Regions from separate parts of the Streptomyces sp. IBSBF 3136 genome, predicted to be linked through region 4. Evidence: riboswitches for the same ligand, from Rfam matches in the RefSeq annotation. Region 4 holds a riboswitch; each other region holds the start of a gene.
What was found. Region 4 has a riboswitch for cyclic di-AMP ahead of V7E45_RS15785 (M23 family metallopeptidase). Riboswitches for the same ligand answer to the same signal wherever they lie in the genome.
Positions count from the first base shown of each region.

Region 1: it holds a riboswitch for cyclic di-AMP, as region 4 does, so the genes downstream of both, V7E45_RS07170 (M23 family metallopeptidase) here and V7E45_RS15785 (M23 family metallopeptidase) in region 4, are expected to answer to the same signal.
Region 2: it holds a riboswitch for cyclic di-AMP, as region 4 does, so the genes downstream of both, V7E45_RS14480 (hypothetical protein) here and V7E45_RS15785 (M23 family metallopeptidase) in region 4, are expected to answer to the same signal.
Region 3: it holds a riboswitch for cyclic di-AMP, as region 4 does, so the genes downstream of both, V7E45_RS33950 (M23 family metallopeptidase) here and V7E45_RS15785 (M23 family metallopeptidase) in region 4, are expected to answer to the same signal.

Region 1 is NZ_JAJSZC010000021.1:6,021-9,471, forward strand. It holds gene V7E45_RS07165 (SGNH/GDSL hydrolase family protein) at 1-312, opposite strand, end outside; gene V7E45_RS07170 (M23 family metallopeptidase) at 562-1,521, opposite strand; cyclic di-AMP (ydaO/yuaA leader) riboswitch at 1,526-1,683, opposite strand; gene V7E45_RS07175 (alpha-galactosidase) at 1,999-3,451, opposite strand, start outside.
Region 2 is NZ_JAJSZC010000054.1:17,985-21,435, reverse strand. It holds gene V7E45_RS14495 (hypothetical protein) at 1-731, shown strand, start outside; gene V7E45_RS14490 (hypothetical protein) at 865-1,179, shown strand; gene V7E45_RS14485 (hypothetical protein) at 1,399-1,755, shown strand; gene V7E45_RS14480 (hypothetical protein) at 1,999-2,277, opposite strand; cyclic di-AMP (ydaO/yuaA leader) riboswitch at 2,284-2,469, opposite strand; gene V7E45_RS14475 (DUF6234 family protein) at 3,296-3,451, shown strand, end outside.
Region 3 is NZ_JAJSZC010000238.1:8,358-11,808, reverse strand. It holds partial or broken gene V7E45_RS33955 (PP2C family protein-serine/threonine phosphatase) at 1-1,010, shown strand, start outside; cyclic di-AMP (ydaO/yuaA leader) riboswitch at 1,260-1,426, shown strand; gene V7E45_RS33950 (M23 family metallopeptidase) at 1,436-2,473, shown strand; gene V7E45_RS33945 (aldo/keto reductase) at 2,604-3,451, shown strand, end outside.
Region 4 is NZ_JAJSZC010000061.1:23,775-27,225, forward strand. It holds gene V7E45_RS15780 (GntR family transcriptional regulator) at 1-578, opposite strand, end outside; gene V7E45_RS15785 (M23 family metallopeptidase) at 824-1,579, opposite strand; cyclic di-AMP (ydaO/yuaA leader) riboswitch at 1,593-1,755, opposite strand; gene V7E45_RS15790 (M16 family metallopeptidase) at 2,086-3,451, opposite strand, start outside.

The DNA of each region.
Region 1 (3,451 bases), on a different contig from region 4:
GGCCAGCGCGCGCTCGAAGCGCTCGGCCACCTCGTCCGGGTCGGTGCCGGGACGGATGATGTCGTTGCCGCCCGCGCAGAAGGAGACGAGGTCCGGGGCCAGTTCGACGGCCTTCGGGAGCTGGTCGGCCACGATCTGGTCGAGCAACTTCCCGCGCACGGCCAGGTTCGTGTACGCGAAGTCGCCCTCGGGCCGCCGGTCGGCGAGCAGGACCGCGAACCGGTCCGCCCAGCCGACGAACGCCCCGTCGGGGCCGGGGTCGCCGACGCCCTCGGTGAAGCTGTCCCCCAGCGCCACGTACGACCCGATCACTGATCTGCTGTCATTCTTCGAATCGTCTGCCACGTCGGACCATGATTCACCTTTTTATGTGACCTACGCGACCGTAATACGGGGTTGACGGACGGTGAGATAAGCCACTTCCCCGACAGACGGCACGCGGGAATACACCGCGGCCCGACACACCGCGAGCAGGGCTCGTGCGGGACACACCGAAGGCCGGTCCCGGGGATCGGGGGGCCGGCCTTCGGTGCGTCAGGGAGATGGTTCGTGGGGTGCTCCTCAGCCGACGGGGACGCCGTGCGAGCGGAGGTAGCCGACCGGGTCGACGTCCGACCCGTAGTTCGGGGTGGTGCGGATCTCGAAGTGCAGGTGCGGGCCGGTCACGTTGCCGGTGGCGCCCGACAGTCCGAGCCGCTGACCCGCCGTCACGGTCTGGCCGGCCGACACGGAGAGCTGGGAGAGGTGGCCGTACTGAGCGTAGTAGCCGTCGCCGAGCTTGATGACGACCTGGTTGCCGTAGGCGCCGCCCCATCCGGCGGAGACCACGGTGCCGGCGGCGACCGCCTTGACCGGGGTGCCGGTCGGCACGACGAAGTCGACGCCGGTGTGGTGGCCGCTGGACCACATGCTGCCGGGCACGTGGTAGCCGGTGCCGATGGTGCCGCCGGTGACCGGGAGGGTGTAGCCGGCGGCCGGAGCAGCCTGCTCGGCCGGGGCGGCCTGCGCCGCAGGAGCCGCTTGGGCGGCCGGGGCGGAGGGGGCCGGCTGCGCTGCCGGGGCGGACGGGGCCGGCCGCGGACGCGAGGACGTCCTCGAAGCCGCGGAGGACTCGGTGTGCGCCGTGTGCGCCGTGTCCGCCTTCGCGCCGAGGGACAGCTTCAGGCCCGGGTGGATCAGCGCGGGGTCCGCGCCGACGGCCTGCCGGTTGTCCTGGTAGAGCCGCTGCCAGCCGCCCTCGACGTGCTGCTCGTCGGCGATCCTCGCCAGGCAGTCCCCGGTCCTCACCGTGTAGCTGCGCGCGCCCTGGCCCGTCTGCGCGGCGGCCTTCTCCGCGGCCGCGTTCTGCACGGCGGGCAGGGACCGGGCCGACCCGCCGGGAGCGGTCTGCGGCGTGGCGGCGTGCGCTCCGGTGGCCCCGAGGAGCGGCAGGGCCAGTGCGGCACCGCCGGTTCCGGCGACGGCGATGGAGCGGCTGAGACGCCGGTTCCTGGGGCGTCGGTGCTTACCCTTCGCGGGCATGGCGCGTTCCTCTCCGGCGCCTGCGAGGTGAGCTGTCGGGTTCGGGCTGGAGCTGCCCGGCCGCTCACCGCGGCTGCACCCCGAGCCTGTGCCCCGGAGACCGGGACAGGCAGTCGTACCTGAGGGGTCCCCCGCTCCTGCCGAACACGGGTCATGTGTGTGGGGACTCCGGGCGGCGGCAGGATTCGGCGTTCCGTCCGGATTGGTGGCGAACGTAAGCGAGCGGGACGTGGCCGGACAAGCAACCTGGTCTCGGCAGGAGCCCCCCAGATGATCCAATTCGGGAAAGTACGGTCACTCTGTGTGAATTCCGGACGGCGCGTCGTGTCGAATTCCCTCGTCCGCACCGGAATTACGTGCACATGACGCGCCACACTGGGTCACGGCTATGACGCTCCTCACGCCCCCGTCCGCCACCCTCCGCCAATCCGGATCGAGTTGGAGGAATACGGCGATTCGGACAGGCGGGCAGGCAGGCTAGACGCGGCGCAGCCGGAGGACGGTGGCGTCCAGGTCGCCCTTGAGGCCGGTGCGCAGGCCGTGGTGCAACAGGACCGCACCCCGATACACTTCGCCCGTTTCGCGGCATTCGTACGATGCGGTGGGGTCGAGTCCACGCAGCCGCAGCGCCGGTACCGGCTCGCCGTAGTGCTGCGCCTGGAGGCAGGCGAGGACGACCGACTCGTCCCCGAGGACGTACTGGACGGCGCTCTGCCCGCCCGCCGGGGGCAGCAGCCGGTACAGCTCGCCCCGCTGGACGACCGGGCGTATCTCCTTGTAGAGCTCCACCCACCGGCGGGCCTCGGCCAGCTCCTCGCCGGTCCACCCGGTGAGGTCGCCGCCGACGCCGAGCACCCCGGCCATCGCGCTGACGAAGCGGAACCGCAGCGAGCTGACCCGGCCGTTGAGCTGGGTGTTCGGGCTGTCGGTGACCCAGGCCGCCATCACCCGCGCGGGATGGATCTGGCTGAAGCCGTGCTGGATGGCGAGCCGGTCGAGCGGGTCGGTGTTGTCGGAGGTCCACACCTGGTCGGTGCGGCTGAGCACACCGAGGTCGATCCGGCCGCCGCCACCCGAGCAGGACTCGAAGGCGACCCGGGGGTGGGCGGCGCGCAACCGGTCCAGCAGCGCGTAGAAGGCGCGGACGTGGTCGGTCCACAGGCGCTGCGGATACGGCTCCCCGGGCCAGCCGGCGTCGGTGAAGCAGCGGTTGAAGTCCCACTTCACGTAGTCGATCGGGGCGCTGGACAGCAGGGCGTCCAGCTGTCCCCACAGGTACTCCTGGACGTCCTCGCGGGCGAGGTTGAGCACCAGTTGGTTGCGCAGCTCCGTCCGCCTGCGCCCCGCCTGGTACTGCACCCAGTCGGGGTGGGCCCGGTAGAGGTCGCTGTCGGCGTTGACCATCTCGGGCTCGACCCAGATGCCGAACTGCATGCCGAGGCCGTGCACCTGGTCCGCCAAAGGCTTCAGCCCGTGCGGGAAGCGGTCGGGGTTGGGCGTCCAGTCGCCTAGCCCGGCCCGGTCGCCGGTGCGGGCGCCGAACCAGCCGTCGTCCACGACGAACAGTTCGACGCCGATGTCGGCGGCGTGCCGGGCGAGGGCGGCCTGCTGGTCCTCCGAGATGCCGAAGCCGGTCGCCTCCCAGGAGTTGAACAGCACCGGCCGGTCCCGCGCGGCGTCCGGGATCACGTGGTCCCGCTGGTAGGCGTGCCAGGTGCGGCTGGCACCGCCGAAGCCGCCGTCGCTCCACAGGCCGGCGAAGACGGGTGTGGTGTACGACTCCCCCGGCTCCAGGAGCAGCAGCCCCGAGTCGTCCCAGCCGGCGCCGCCGGTGATCTGCACGCGCGCGTCGGGGAGTTGCGCGACGGCGATCCGCCAGGAGCCGGACCAGCCGAGCGCGCAGCCGTACACCTCGCCGCGCTCCTCGGTC
Region 2 (3,451 bases), on a different contig from region 4:
GCATGGCTGATGTAGTCACGCTCAGCGATGCAGAAGTCGACAAGATCTTTGAGGTGTACGGCCGTAAGTCCATCAAAACTTACGTTGACTCAACCCCCAGTCACCATTGGGAGGATGTTAGGCGGATAATCGCGGACGCAAGAAGCACCGGTTACGCGAGCACATGCATAGACGGATCATTCCTGTACGCCGCTGTGTATTCTCCAACAGGACTCACTCCGGAGATCATAGATGATGAACGCTTCGTAACCGACGTGCGAGACTCCGGAATTCTCACAAACGAAGGGCGGCACGAAAGTAGCGTTACGATCTCAACGATTCCCGAGGAGCAGGGACGTGGCGCCCACTTGTATCTCCCCTTCTACCTCTACAAAATTCCCCATGAGGCGATATCTGATCTGATTCACGGCCGCCTCTTCATTACCGTCTTCACTAACGCCGGAAAAATAGCATCGGCGCTTGAGGGGAACGGTATTGAAGTTAGCATTTCAGACGCGAAAAACCCTCTTCACTCCATGGTATTCTCTCATGAAGAAGTAGACAGCGCCGGATTGAGATACCGAGCCGAATTGCGTAACATGCAACGGCACATACGGGAAAGCATTTACGAGTTTCGCGGCGTTAACTATCTGCGAGACATAATCGTTAAGATGCGCAATACTGCAAGCATAGCTGCCAATGAGGTATCACCGCTCAAGCGTGATGACGCGAATCCCACGTCAGGCACCTAGCTTGGACGGCTACAGATGCACAAGACTGCACCGACCTCAGGGGTGTAGCCGGCTAGGTTCCGGCATTGTGTCCCGCGACGAGCGCTGAGAGCCTTTCGGCGAGTGCCTAGGAGTAGGTGCCGGGGAGGGGCGCGTGTCTGTCGTTCTTACAGTCATTCTCGTGATGGCGCTGACATTGTGCGTGATCGGCGTATTGGCCATGACGACTGGGCGCATCGCACTCCCTTGGGTGCGCAAGGGAGTGAAACAGCCTCGCGTATGGAGTGCAGGGACGCTGCTGATCGCGGCGAGCCTCACGGCGGCGTGGCTGGTGCCCTTCCGTGGCCAGAGTCTGCTCATGCTGGCTGGCCTCGGGCTGACTTGCTGGTCCCAGGGCTGGCGTCATCGGGAGAGGCCACAGGGGACTGATCTGTCAAAAACAGCGCTGACATCTGACACCAACGGCTGACACCAACAGCGGCGAACACGACCGCACGAGAGCGGCCCTCAGCGGTCGGTGGACAGTCGTAGGGCTGGGAACCCTCCAGCCCTCAGGTCTTCTGTGATCGACCTGATGAGGATGCGGCCAGATCCTCAAGTAGGCGTCTAAGACGTCGTTTCTTATGGCTGACGCTCGCGCCGTTGACTGACTGCGCGGATGTCAGTGCGGTATGGGAGCCTCCCGGGCATGAGTTACGACCTTGCTGTCTGGGAAGGCGAGAGACCAGCGGATGACAAGACCGCCGGCCAGATCTTCAGCGATCTGTACGACCGCTACATCGATGGGGAGGTGGAGGAGCCTCCCTCCGAACGCATTGCGGCCTACGTCGCTGCGTTGCTTGAGCGGTGGCGCGACATCACCGAGGACGACGAGGACACCTCGCCCTGGTCCACCGGTCCGCTGATCGACGAGGCAAGCGGTCCGCTGATCTACTTCGCCATGCGGTGGAGCATGGCTGAAGAGGCATCGGCCTACGCGGCGGCCGTCGCGCAGTCCATGGGGCTGATCTGCTTCGACGTTCAGCAAGACCGGCTCAGGCCGTGAGCGCGCTACTGGACGGTCTGCACCACTTCGTGACCGCATACTTTGGCTGTGGTGCACAGACTCAGCACCTCGCATCTGAACCGAGTGGGAGCCCACGGTCCGTACACGAAGGGAGGCCCTGACTTGTGAGCCAGGGCCTCCTGTGTGTCCTCAGGTGCCGCTTACACGGGTTCTCCGTGTAGTCCCTCTAGTCGGTCCTAGGGATGGCGGAACGACCAGGTAGAGCTGTGCCGTGCTTGGTGATCAAGACTGTCCCCGGGCGAACCGCACGATCCCGATGATGAAAAGGGTCAGTCCGCTCGTGGCGAGCACTGCCGTGGTACCGGCCTGGTAGTACGAGACCTTCTCCATCGCCCGATGGAGACCGCCTGCAAAGACTCCGCCGAGGAGCCCCACCAGGAGAATGATCGCGGTCTCGTACTTCCGCATCGTCCTGGACTTGTCGTCGTCCTCGTTACTGCCGCCGCCGTTACCGACGTTGCCAGTACCCGGACCCTGTGTGCTGCCGTGTGCCGCACTCATTGCAACCGATCCTTCGTTGATCGCCTGCGAGGTGAGCTGTCGGATTCGGACCGGTTGAGTTGCCCGGCCGCATCCCTGATCGGGACACGGCTTCACCCCTAGCCGCACCAGCGATCGACGCTGGCTTCGGCACCTACCTTGGGTCCCCCGCTCCTGCCGTGTCCGTGTGAAGCGACTGGGCATCCGAACGGCGGCAGGATTCGGCGTTCCGCCCGGACGGCCCCACCGTTCCTGTGATGGGGACTTGTCGTGATGACGGATCTTGACGCACCGATGACCGAAAATCCCAATCGATTCGGTGATTTGTGGCGATGCTCACGGGAGGCACTCAGTGCCACGACATCATCCCTAATTCCCGTTGTGTGCAGGGAAGTTGGGGCTCCGCATGGACACGTTGGCGAGCGCCCCAGGCCGGGGCTCGTACACGCGCGTAGACGGTTCAGAGTTACCGCACGGTACGGCGCCATGTGGATGTAGGGAGCGTCACTTGCCGCACGCCGGTGCGGACCATCAGCGTCCTGCCGTCCTCGTGGAGAGCGGCGGTGCTGCCGTTGTACCGCCCGGATGACGTGAGAAGCGCCCTTGGGAGAGCAGGCAGGGCGGCCGACGATGCCTCGTCGCCGTCACTCGGGAACTGTTCGAGCTTCAGGCCCTCAGCGCGGAGGGGATGCTGCTGTACAGCTACGAAGTACAGCAACGCCAGCAACCGCCAGCGTCCAACGGTGGTCGACCTGCCCCTCCCCGGAGCCTGCATGACCTTCTGTGACCGTCCTACTTAGAGCTACGGATCAGAAGGTTGCAGGTTCGAATCCTGCCGAGTGCACAGCAGACCAGAGGCCCTGTGGAGTGATCCACAGGGCCTCTGGCTTTTGCCTTGACGGCAGTGTTTGACGGCACCGCCTCAGAGGGCGGGTGTAGGGCCGATCAGGGATGTCATGTGGATCATGGGACTCACCTGGGTGGAGCTGAGTACTCCTACTCATGCGCCCGCCTCGCCCGCACGAGCAAGGTGACGAGTATGAACTTACCCGTCGCCCCGCCGGCCTTCGACGCGACCACCGGCCTGGGACAGCGCCCCCGTGCCGACCGGGGCGCGGACATCGGAGCCGGATGCGGTCTGGTGTTCCTGGAGCTGATCGCCCTGGCGGTGATCTTTGGGCTCTGGTTCCTGTCC
Region 3 (3,451 bases), on a different contig from region 4:
GGATCCTGTACGACCTGCTCACCCCGCGGGCGTTCACCGCCGTCCCCTTCTTCACCGCCGCCCCGCTGGTGGCCGCGCCCCTGTCCTCGCTGCGCACCACGGTGCTCACCGGCCTCGCCGCCCTGTTCGCCACCTTCGCCGTGCAGGCCCGCTTCGGCACCGGCGGGGACGCCAGTCTGGTGACCGAGGTGGTCACGGTGGCCACCGTCGCCCTGCTGGCCGCCGCCATCAACCGGGTCGTACGCCTGGGGGACCGGCGGCTCGCCTCGGCCCGGGAGATCGCCGAGGCCGCCCAGCGGGCCGTGCTGCCCGAGCCGGCCGCCCGGATCGCCGGCTTCGACATCGCGGCCCGCTACGAGGCGGCACGCAAGGACGCCTTCATCGGCGGCGACCTGTACGCCGTGCAGGACACCCCGCACGGCGTCCGGCTCATCGTCGGGGACGTGCGCGGCAAGGGCCTGGGCGCGGTCGCCGCCGTCGCCGTGGTGATCGGGGCGTTCCGGGAGGCCGCCGAGCAGGAGACCACGCTGGAGGCGGTGGCCGAACGGCTGGAGCGCGCGCTGGCCCGCGAGGGCACCCGGCGCTACGGGATCGACGCCTTCGAGGGTTTCACCACCGCCGTCCTCGCCGAACTCCCGCACCGCGAGCCCGTCGTCCGGATCGTCAACCGCGGTCACCCGGCGCCGCTGCTGCTGCACGCCGACGGCTCGCTGCGCAGTCTGACCCCGTGCGAACCCGCGCTGCCCCTCGGCATGAGCGACCTGGGCCGGTGGCCCGACCGGTCGACCGAGTACGTCTTCCCCGGCGGCGCCACCCTGCTGCTGTACACCGACGGCCTGTCCGAGGCCCGGGACGCGCACGGCCGCTTCTACGACCCCTGGCGCAGGCTCGCCGGCCGCCGCTTCCCCGACCCGCGCACCCTGCTCGCCCGCCTCGCGGCCGAGGTGCGGCGGCACTCCGGTGGCGGCACGGCGGACGACATGGCGCTGCTCGCCGTACGGCGGCCCTGACCGGTGTCCCCTCGACCACCTTCACCCAGAGTGACCGGACGGAAGCCCTCCGCATCACATCTGAGTCACCATCAAAACCCCTGAGACTGCTGAGCTCTGGTCAACTCGCCCGCTTTCCGCCGTTCCTGACGCGTACGTCCAGCCGAAAGAACCTTAATGATCAAGCCGAACGGCTTGGAATCTCACAGTCAGGTCTATTAACGTTCGATAACGCAGCGCGGTCGTCCCAGCCGTCACCAGAGGCGGCTCCGTGCGCACGCGCCGAATCCCGTAAGGGAACCGGGGAACCACCACCTTGGGGTGAATCACGCGAATACCGCCGTGAACCGTACTGGTCCACGGCTCGTATACGCGCGTAGGAGACCTTCCTGCTCCGAACCCGTCAGCTAACCCGGTAGGCGGAGGAAGGAAAGGAGTACGCCCGCGTGGCGTCCAACCGGCCTGCCCCAGAAGCCCCGTTCGTGCCGGCTCAGCGTGAGTCCGACACCTTCGGCTACGGCGAGTACCGCACCGAAGAGGGCCCCTGGGAGGAATGGAATCCCACTGAGGAATCCATTCGCCCCGTGCGCGGCCGGCACCGCGTCGCCAAGCAGCGCGGCGGCGGACTCGCCCGCAGCTCCACCGTCCTCGGCGTCGGCGTCATCGCCGCAGTCGGCGCGGGCGGCATGGCCAGCGCGCACACCGGCAAGCCGCCGGTGTCCATCTCCATGCCCGACCTCCCCTCCGTCGGTTCCCTCTTCGACGACGGCTCCGCCGACGCGCCCGCGGCCACCACGGCCTCGCTGAGCAACGTCGGCACCGCATCAGCTTCCGCCGACAGCGACCGGAGCGACGCCGGCGAGGCCCTGCGCAACCGGATCATGGCCCAGGCCGAGCAGCAGCAGAGCAGGGCCGAGACCAAGGCCACCGCCGCGGCGGTGGCCGCCGCCGACAAGCAGACCGCCGACGCGGCCGCCAAGGCGGAGAAGGAGGCGGCCGCCAAGGCCGCCGACGCCAAGGAGAAGGCCGAGGCCGCCGCCAAGAAGCAGGCCGAGCAGGAGCGCCTGGCCGAGCTCGCCAAGCAGTTCCAGCTGCCGGTCGTCTCGTACACGATCACCGGCACCTTCGGCCAGCCCGGCTCGATGTGGTCCTCCGGCTACCACACCGGCCTCGACTTCGCCGCACCCACGGGCACCCTGATCAAGGCGATCCACGGCGGCACCATCACCGAGGCGGGCTGGGCCGGCGCCTACGGCTACCGCACGATCCTCACCCTGGACGACGGCACCGAGCTGTGGTTCTGCCACCAGTCCTCGATCAACGTCAAGGTCGGCCAGAAGGTCGGCACCGGGGACGTCATCGGGCGGGTCGGCGCCACCGGCAACGTCACCGGCCCCCACCTCCACCTGGAGGTCCACCCGAACGGCCAGGCCACCGGCATCGACCCGATGACCTGGCTGCGCGGCAAGGGCCTCACCCCCTGACCGGCCGCTGAACCGGCCCCCTCAGCCCTGACGGCACCCCCCCGGACGTCAGGGCTGCGGGCCGTCGTGTTCACACACCGTTCTCGGGAGAACCGGAATGGGCGGTGCCGCAGTGACGGTTGAGACAGGCATGACTGCTTCCCCGCGCAAACTCGGCACCTCCGGCCTCGAGGTCTTCCCGCTCGCCCTCGGCGGCAACGTCTTCGGCTGGACCGCCGACGAGAAGACCTCCTTCGCCGTCCTCGACGCCTACACGGCCGCCGGCGGCAACTTCGTCGACACCGCCGACTCCTACTCGGCGTGGGTCGAGGGCAACAAGGGCGGCGAGTCCGAGACGATCATCGGCAAGTGGCTCAAGGCACGTGGCAACCGCTCCGACGTCGTCGTCGCGACCAAGGTCAGCCAGCACCCGGAGTACCAGGGCCTGACCGCCGCCAACATCAAGGCCGCCGCCGACGCCTCCCTGCGCCGCCTGGACACCGACTACATCGACCTCTACTACACCCACTTCGACAAGCCCGAGGTGCCGGTGGAGGAGATCATCGGCGCACTGGACGAGCTGGTGCGGGCGGGCAAGGTCCGGCACATCGCGGCCTCCAACATCAGCCCCGAGCGCCTGCGGGCCTCCCTGGACTTCTCCGACCGCGAGGGCCTGGCCCGGTACGTGGCCCTCCAGCCGCACTACAACCTGGTCTCCCGCGACACCTACGAGGGCCCGCTGCAGGACCTCGCCGCCCGTGAGGGCCTCGCCGCGGTCCCGTACTTCGCCCTCGCCTCGGGCTTCCTGACCGGCAAGTACCGCCCCGGTACGCAGGTCGACAGCGCCCGCGCCGGCTCGGCCGCCAAGCACCTCCAGTCCGAGCGCGGCCAGAAGGTCCTCACCGCCCTGGACGAGATCGCCGCCGCCCACGACGCCCCGGTGGCCACGGTCGCCCTCGCCTGGCTGGCCTCCCGGGCGACGGTGGCCGCCCCGATCGC
Region 4 (3,451 bases):
GCCATGACCGCCCGCGCGCGCTCGCCGTCGCCCCGGGCCACCGCGTCCACGATGGCGCCGTGCTCGGCCCAGGACTCCTCCGGGCTGGGCGACGCCTCGATCGCGTACATCCAGGCGATCTTGTGCCGCAGCTGGGTCAGCGTCGCGGTCAGCGCGTGGCTGCCCACGGCCTGGGCGAGCGTCTCGTGGAACCATCCGCCGAGCGAGCGCAGGTCCTCGCTGGTGCCCCGCCTGGCCCGCTCCTGGCCCAGCCGGACCAGGCCCCGCAGCACCTTCAGGTGGGCCTCGGTGCGCCGCTGGGCGGCTCGGGCCGCGCCGAGCGGCTCCAGCAGCAGGCGCATCTCCAGCAGGTCGGCGGCCTCGTGCTCGGTCGGCTCGGCCACACAGGCGCCGGCGTGCCGGCGGGTCACCACGAAGCCCTCCGCCTCCAGGGTGCGCAGGGCCTCGCGGACGGGGACGCGCGAGACGCCGTAGCGGCGGGCGAGAACTTCTTCGGTGAGGCGGCTGCCGCGTTCGTGGACACCGGCCACGATGTCGTCCCGGATCGCCGTGCACACCGAGTGCGCCGGAATACGCATGACCGACCTCCGCCTCAATCCCCGTGACACGCCGACGATGGACGCGCGTTTCCGTGACTCTATTGCAATGAGCCGGAATTTCCGACGGCGGGCCGGATTTCATGGATATTTTTTGGGCAGCGGATGCGGCGGGCGGCGGGAAAACGGCGAAAGCCCCGGCGCGCGAGCCGGGGCTTTCACCATGCCGTGCGGCGGGACTCCGCCGGGCGGGGCGGCGTCCTGCCGGACGCCGCGCGCGGGAGGCGTCAGACGTTCACGCCGTGCTTGCGCAGGTAGGCGATCGGGTCGACGTCCGAGCCGTACTCGGGGGTCGTGCGGGCCTCGAAGTGCAGGTGCGGCCCGGTGACGTTGCCGGTCGCGCCGGACAGGCCGATCTGCTGGCCCGGGACGACCTTCTGGCCGGCGGTGACGCCGATGGACGACAGGTGGCCGTACTGGGTGTACATGCCGTCGGCCATCCGGATCACGATCTGGTTGCCGTACGCGCCGCCCCAGCCGGTGGAGACGACCGTGCCGGAGCCGACCGCGTGGACGGACGTGCCGCTGGCCGCGTGGAAGTCGATGCCGGTGTGGGAGCCGGAGGACCACAGCGAGCTGCTGGCCTGGTACCCCGTGGAGACGTACGAGCCGGTGATCGGGATGACGAAGGCGTTCAGGCGCTTGCGCTCGGCCTCGCGGGCGGCGCGTGCCTTGGCCGCGCGCTCCTTGGCGGCACGCTCGGCGGCCGCCTTGGCCGCGGCCTCCTCGGCCGCCTTCTGGTCGGCCGCCTGCTTCTGCGCGGCGGCCTGCTCGTCGATCTGCGCGGCGACGTCGTCGCTCACGGTGATCACCGGGGTGAGACCGGTGTGCTCGACGGGGCTCTCCGCGGCCGACGCCGGGCCGGCCGCGAGGGTGCCGATGACACCGGTGGTGGTGAGGGCGGCGATGCCGGCCGCCTGAGCCGTGGTGCGCTTGACCCTGCCGGGCCTGCGGTGCTTCCCGGAGGCGCACATGAACGCCATGAAGTGGCTGGTCCTTTCCTTCCTTCTCGCCTACCGGGTTAGCTGACGGGTTCGGAGCAGGAAGGTCTCCTACGGACCCCCTCGCTCACGCGCGGGCGTCCGATTCACCCCAGGGACTGCGTTGGGTCCCCGGCTCCCCTGGCTCGCGCCGTGGGGGGATTCGGCGATGACTGTCCGGTGCCGCGGGCGCGGCGCACTGCCTGACGGACAGCCCGGAAGAAGCTACGGCGGGCGACTTTCGATTCCCAAACGAATCCGGGTTTTTGTAGCGCATCCCACAGGTCAGACGGGCCACCTCTGCCCCAATTCGGACATCACGGCCGGGGGTTCACGGGCGTTCGGAGGGGTTCACCGGACTGTGCAGCACGTCGCAGGGCGTCGCATCGCCTCGCGGGGCGTCGGCAGGGCGTCGGCAGGGCGTGGCGGGCCTCGCAGAAGGGCCCTGACGACCTGTCGGTCGTCAGGGCCCCACGCGCGCGTGGCGCGGCTTCGCCCGCCGCTCCGCGCTACTCGGCCGTCACGACGGTGACTTCGCCGATCCCGAGCGCCTCGACCGGCGCCTTGATCTCGGCCGCGTCACCGACGAGCACGGTCACCAGGCGGTCGACCGGGAAGGCGTTGATGACCGCGGCCGTGGCCTCAACGGTGCCGGTGGCGGCGAGCTGCTGATACAGCGTCGCCTGGAAGTCGTCCGGCAGGTGCTGCTCCACCTGGTCCGCGAGCGTGCTCGCGACGGCCGCCGCCGTCTCGTACTTCAGCGGCGCCACGCCGACGAGGTTCTGCACGGCGACATCGCGCTCGGCGTCGGTCAGTCCCTCCGCCGCGAGGGTGCGCAGCACCTTCCACAGGTCGTCCAGCGCGGGCCCGGTGTTCGGGGTGTCCACCGAGCCGCTGATGGCGAGCATGGCGGCACCGGTGCCCTCCGGCGTGGACCGCAGGACCTGCCCGAAGGAGCGCACGCCATAGGTGTAGCCCTTCTCCTCGCGCAGGACGCGGTCCAGGCGTGAGGTGAGGGTGCCGCCGAGGCAGTACGTGCCGAGCACCTGGGCGGCCCACACTCGGTCGTGCCGGTCGGGGCCGATGCGGCCGATCAGCAGCTGCGTCTGGACGGCGCCGGGCCGGTCGACGATGACGACGCGGCCGGTGTCGTCGGCGGTCACCGGCGGCACGGGCCGCGGCTGCCCGGGAGTGCCGGACCAGGCGCCGAGGGTGTCGGTGAGCAGCTCGTCGAGGTCGGTGCCGGTGAGGTCACCGACCACGACCACGGTCGCCGTGGCGGGGCGTACGTGCCGGTCGTAGAAGGCGCGTACGGCCGCCGCGTCGATCTTCTCGACCGTGTCCTCCGTGCCCTGGCGCGGGCGCGACATGCGCGAGGCCGCCGGGAACAGCTGCCGGGACAGCTCCTTCGCGGCCCGGCGGGAGGGGTTGGCCAGCTCGTGCGGGATCTCGTCCAGGCGGTTGCGGACCAGCCGCTCGATCTCGCTCTCGGCGAAGGCGGGCGCGCGCAGGGCGTCGGCGAGCAGGCCGAGGCCCTTGGCCAGGCGGGAGGCCGGGACCTCCAGGCTGATGCGGACGCCGGGGTGGTCGGCGTGCGCGTCCAGCGTGGCGCCGGCCCGCTCCAGCTCGGCGGCGAACTCCTCGGCCGAGTGCTGGTCGGTGCCCTCCGAGAAGGCCCGCGCCATGATCGTGGCGACGCCGTCCAGGCCGCTCGGCTCGGCGTCCAGGGGCGCGTCGAGCAGCACCTCGACGGCGATGACCTGCTGGCCCGGGCGGTGGCAGCGCAGGACCGTCAGGCCGTTGTCCAGCGTGGCGCGCTCGGGGGCCGGGAACGCCCACGGCCTGGCCTCGCCCGGCTGCGGCTGGGGGTGGAAG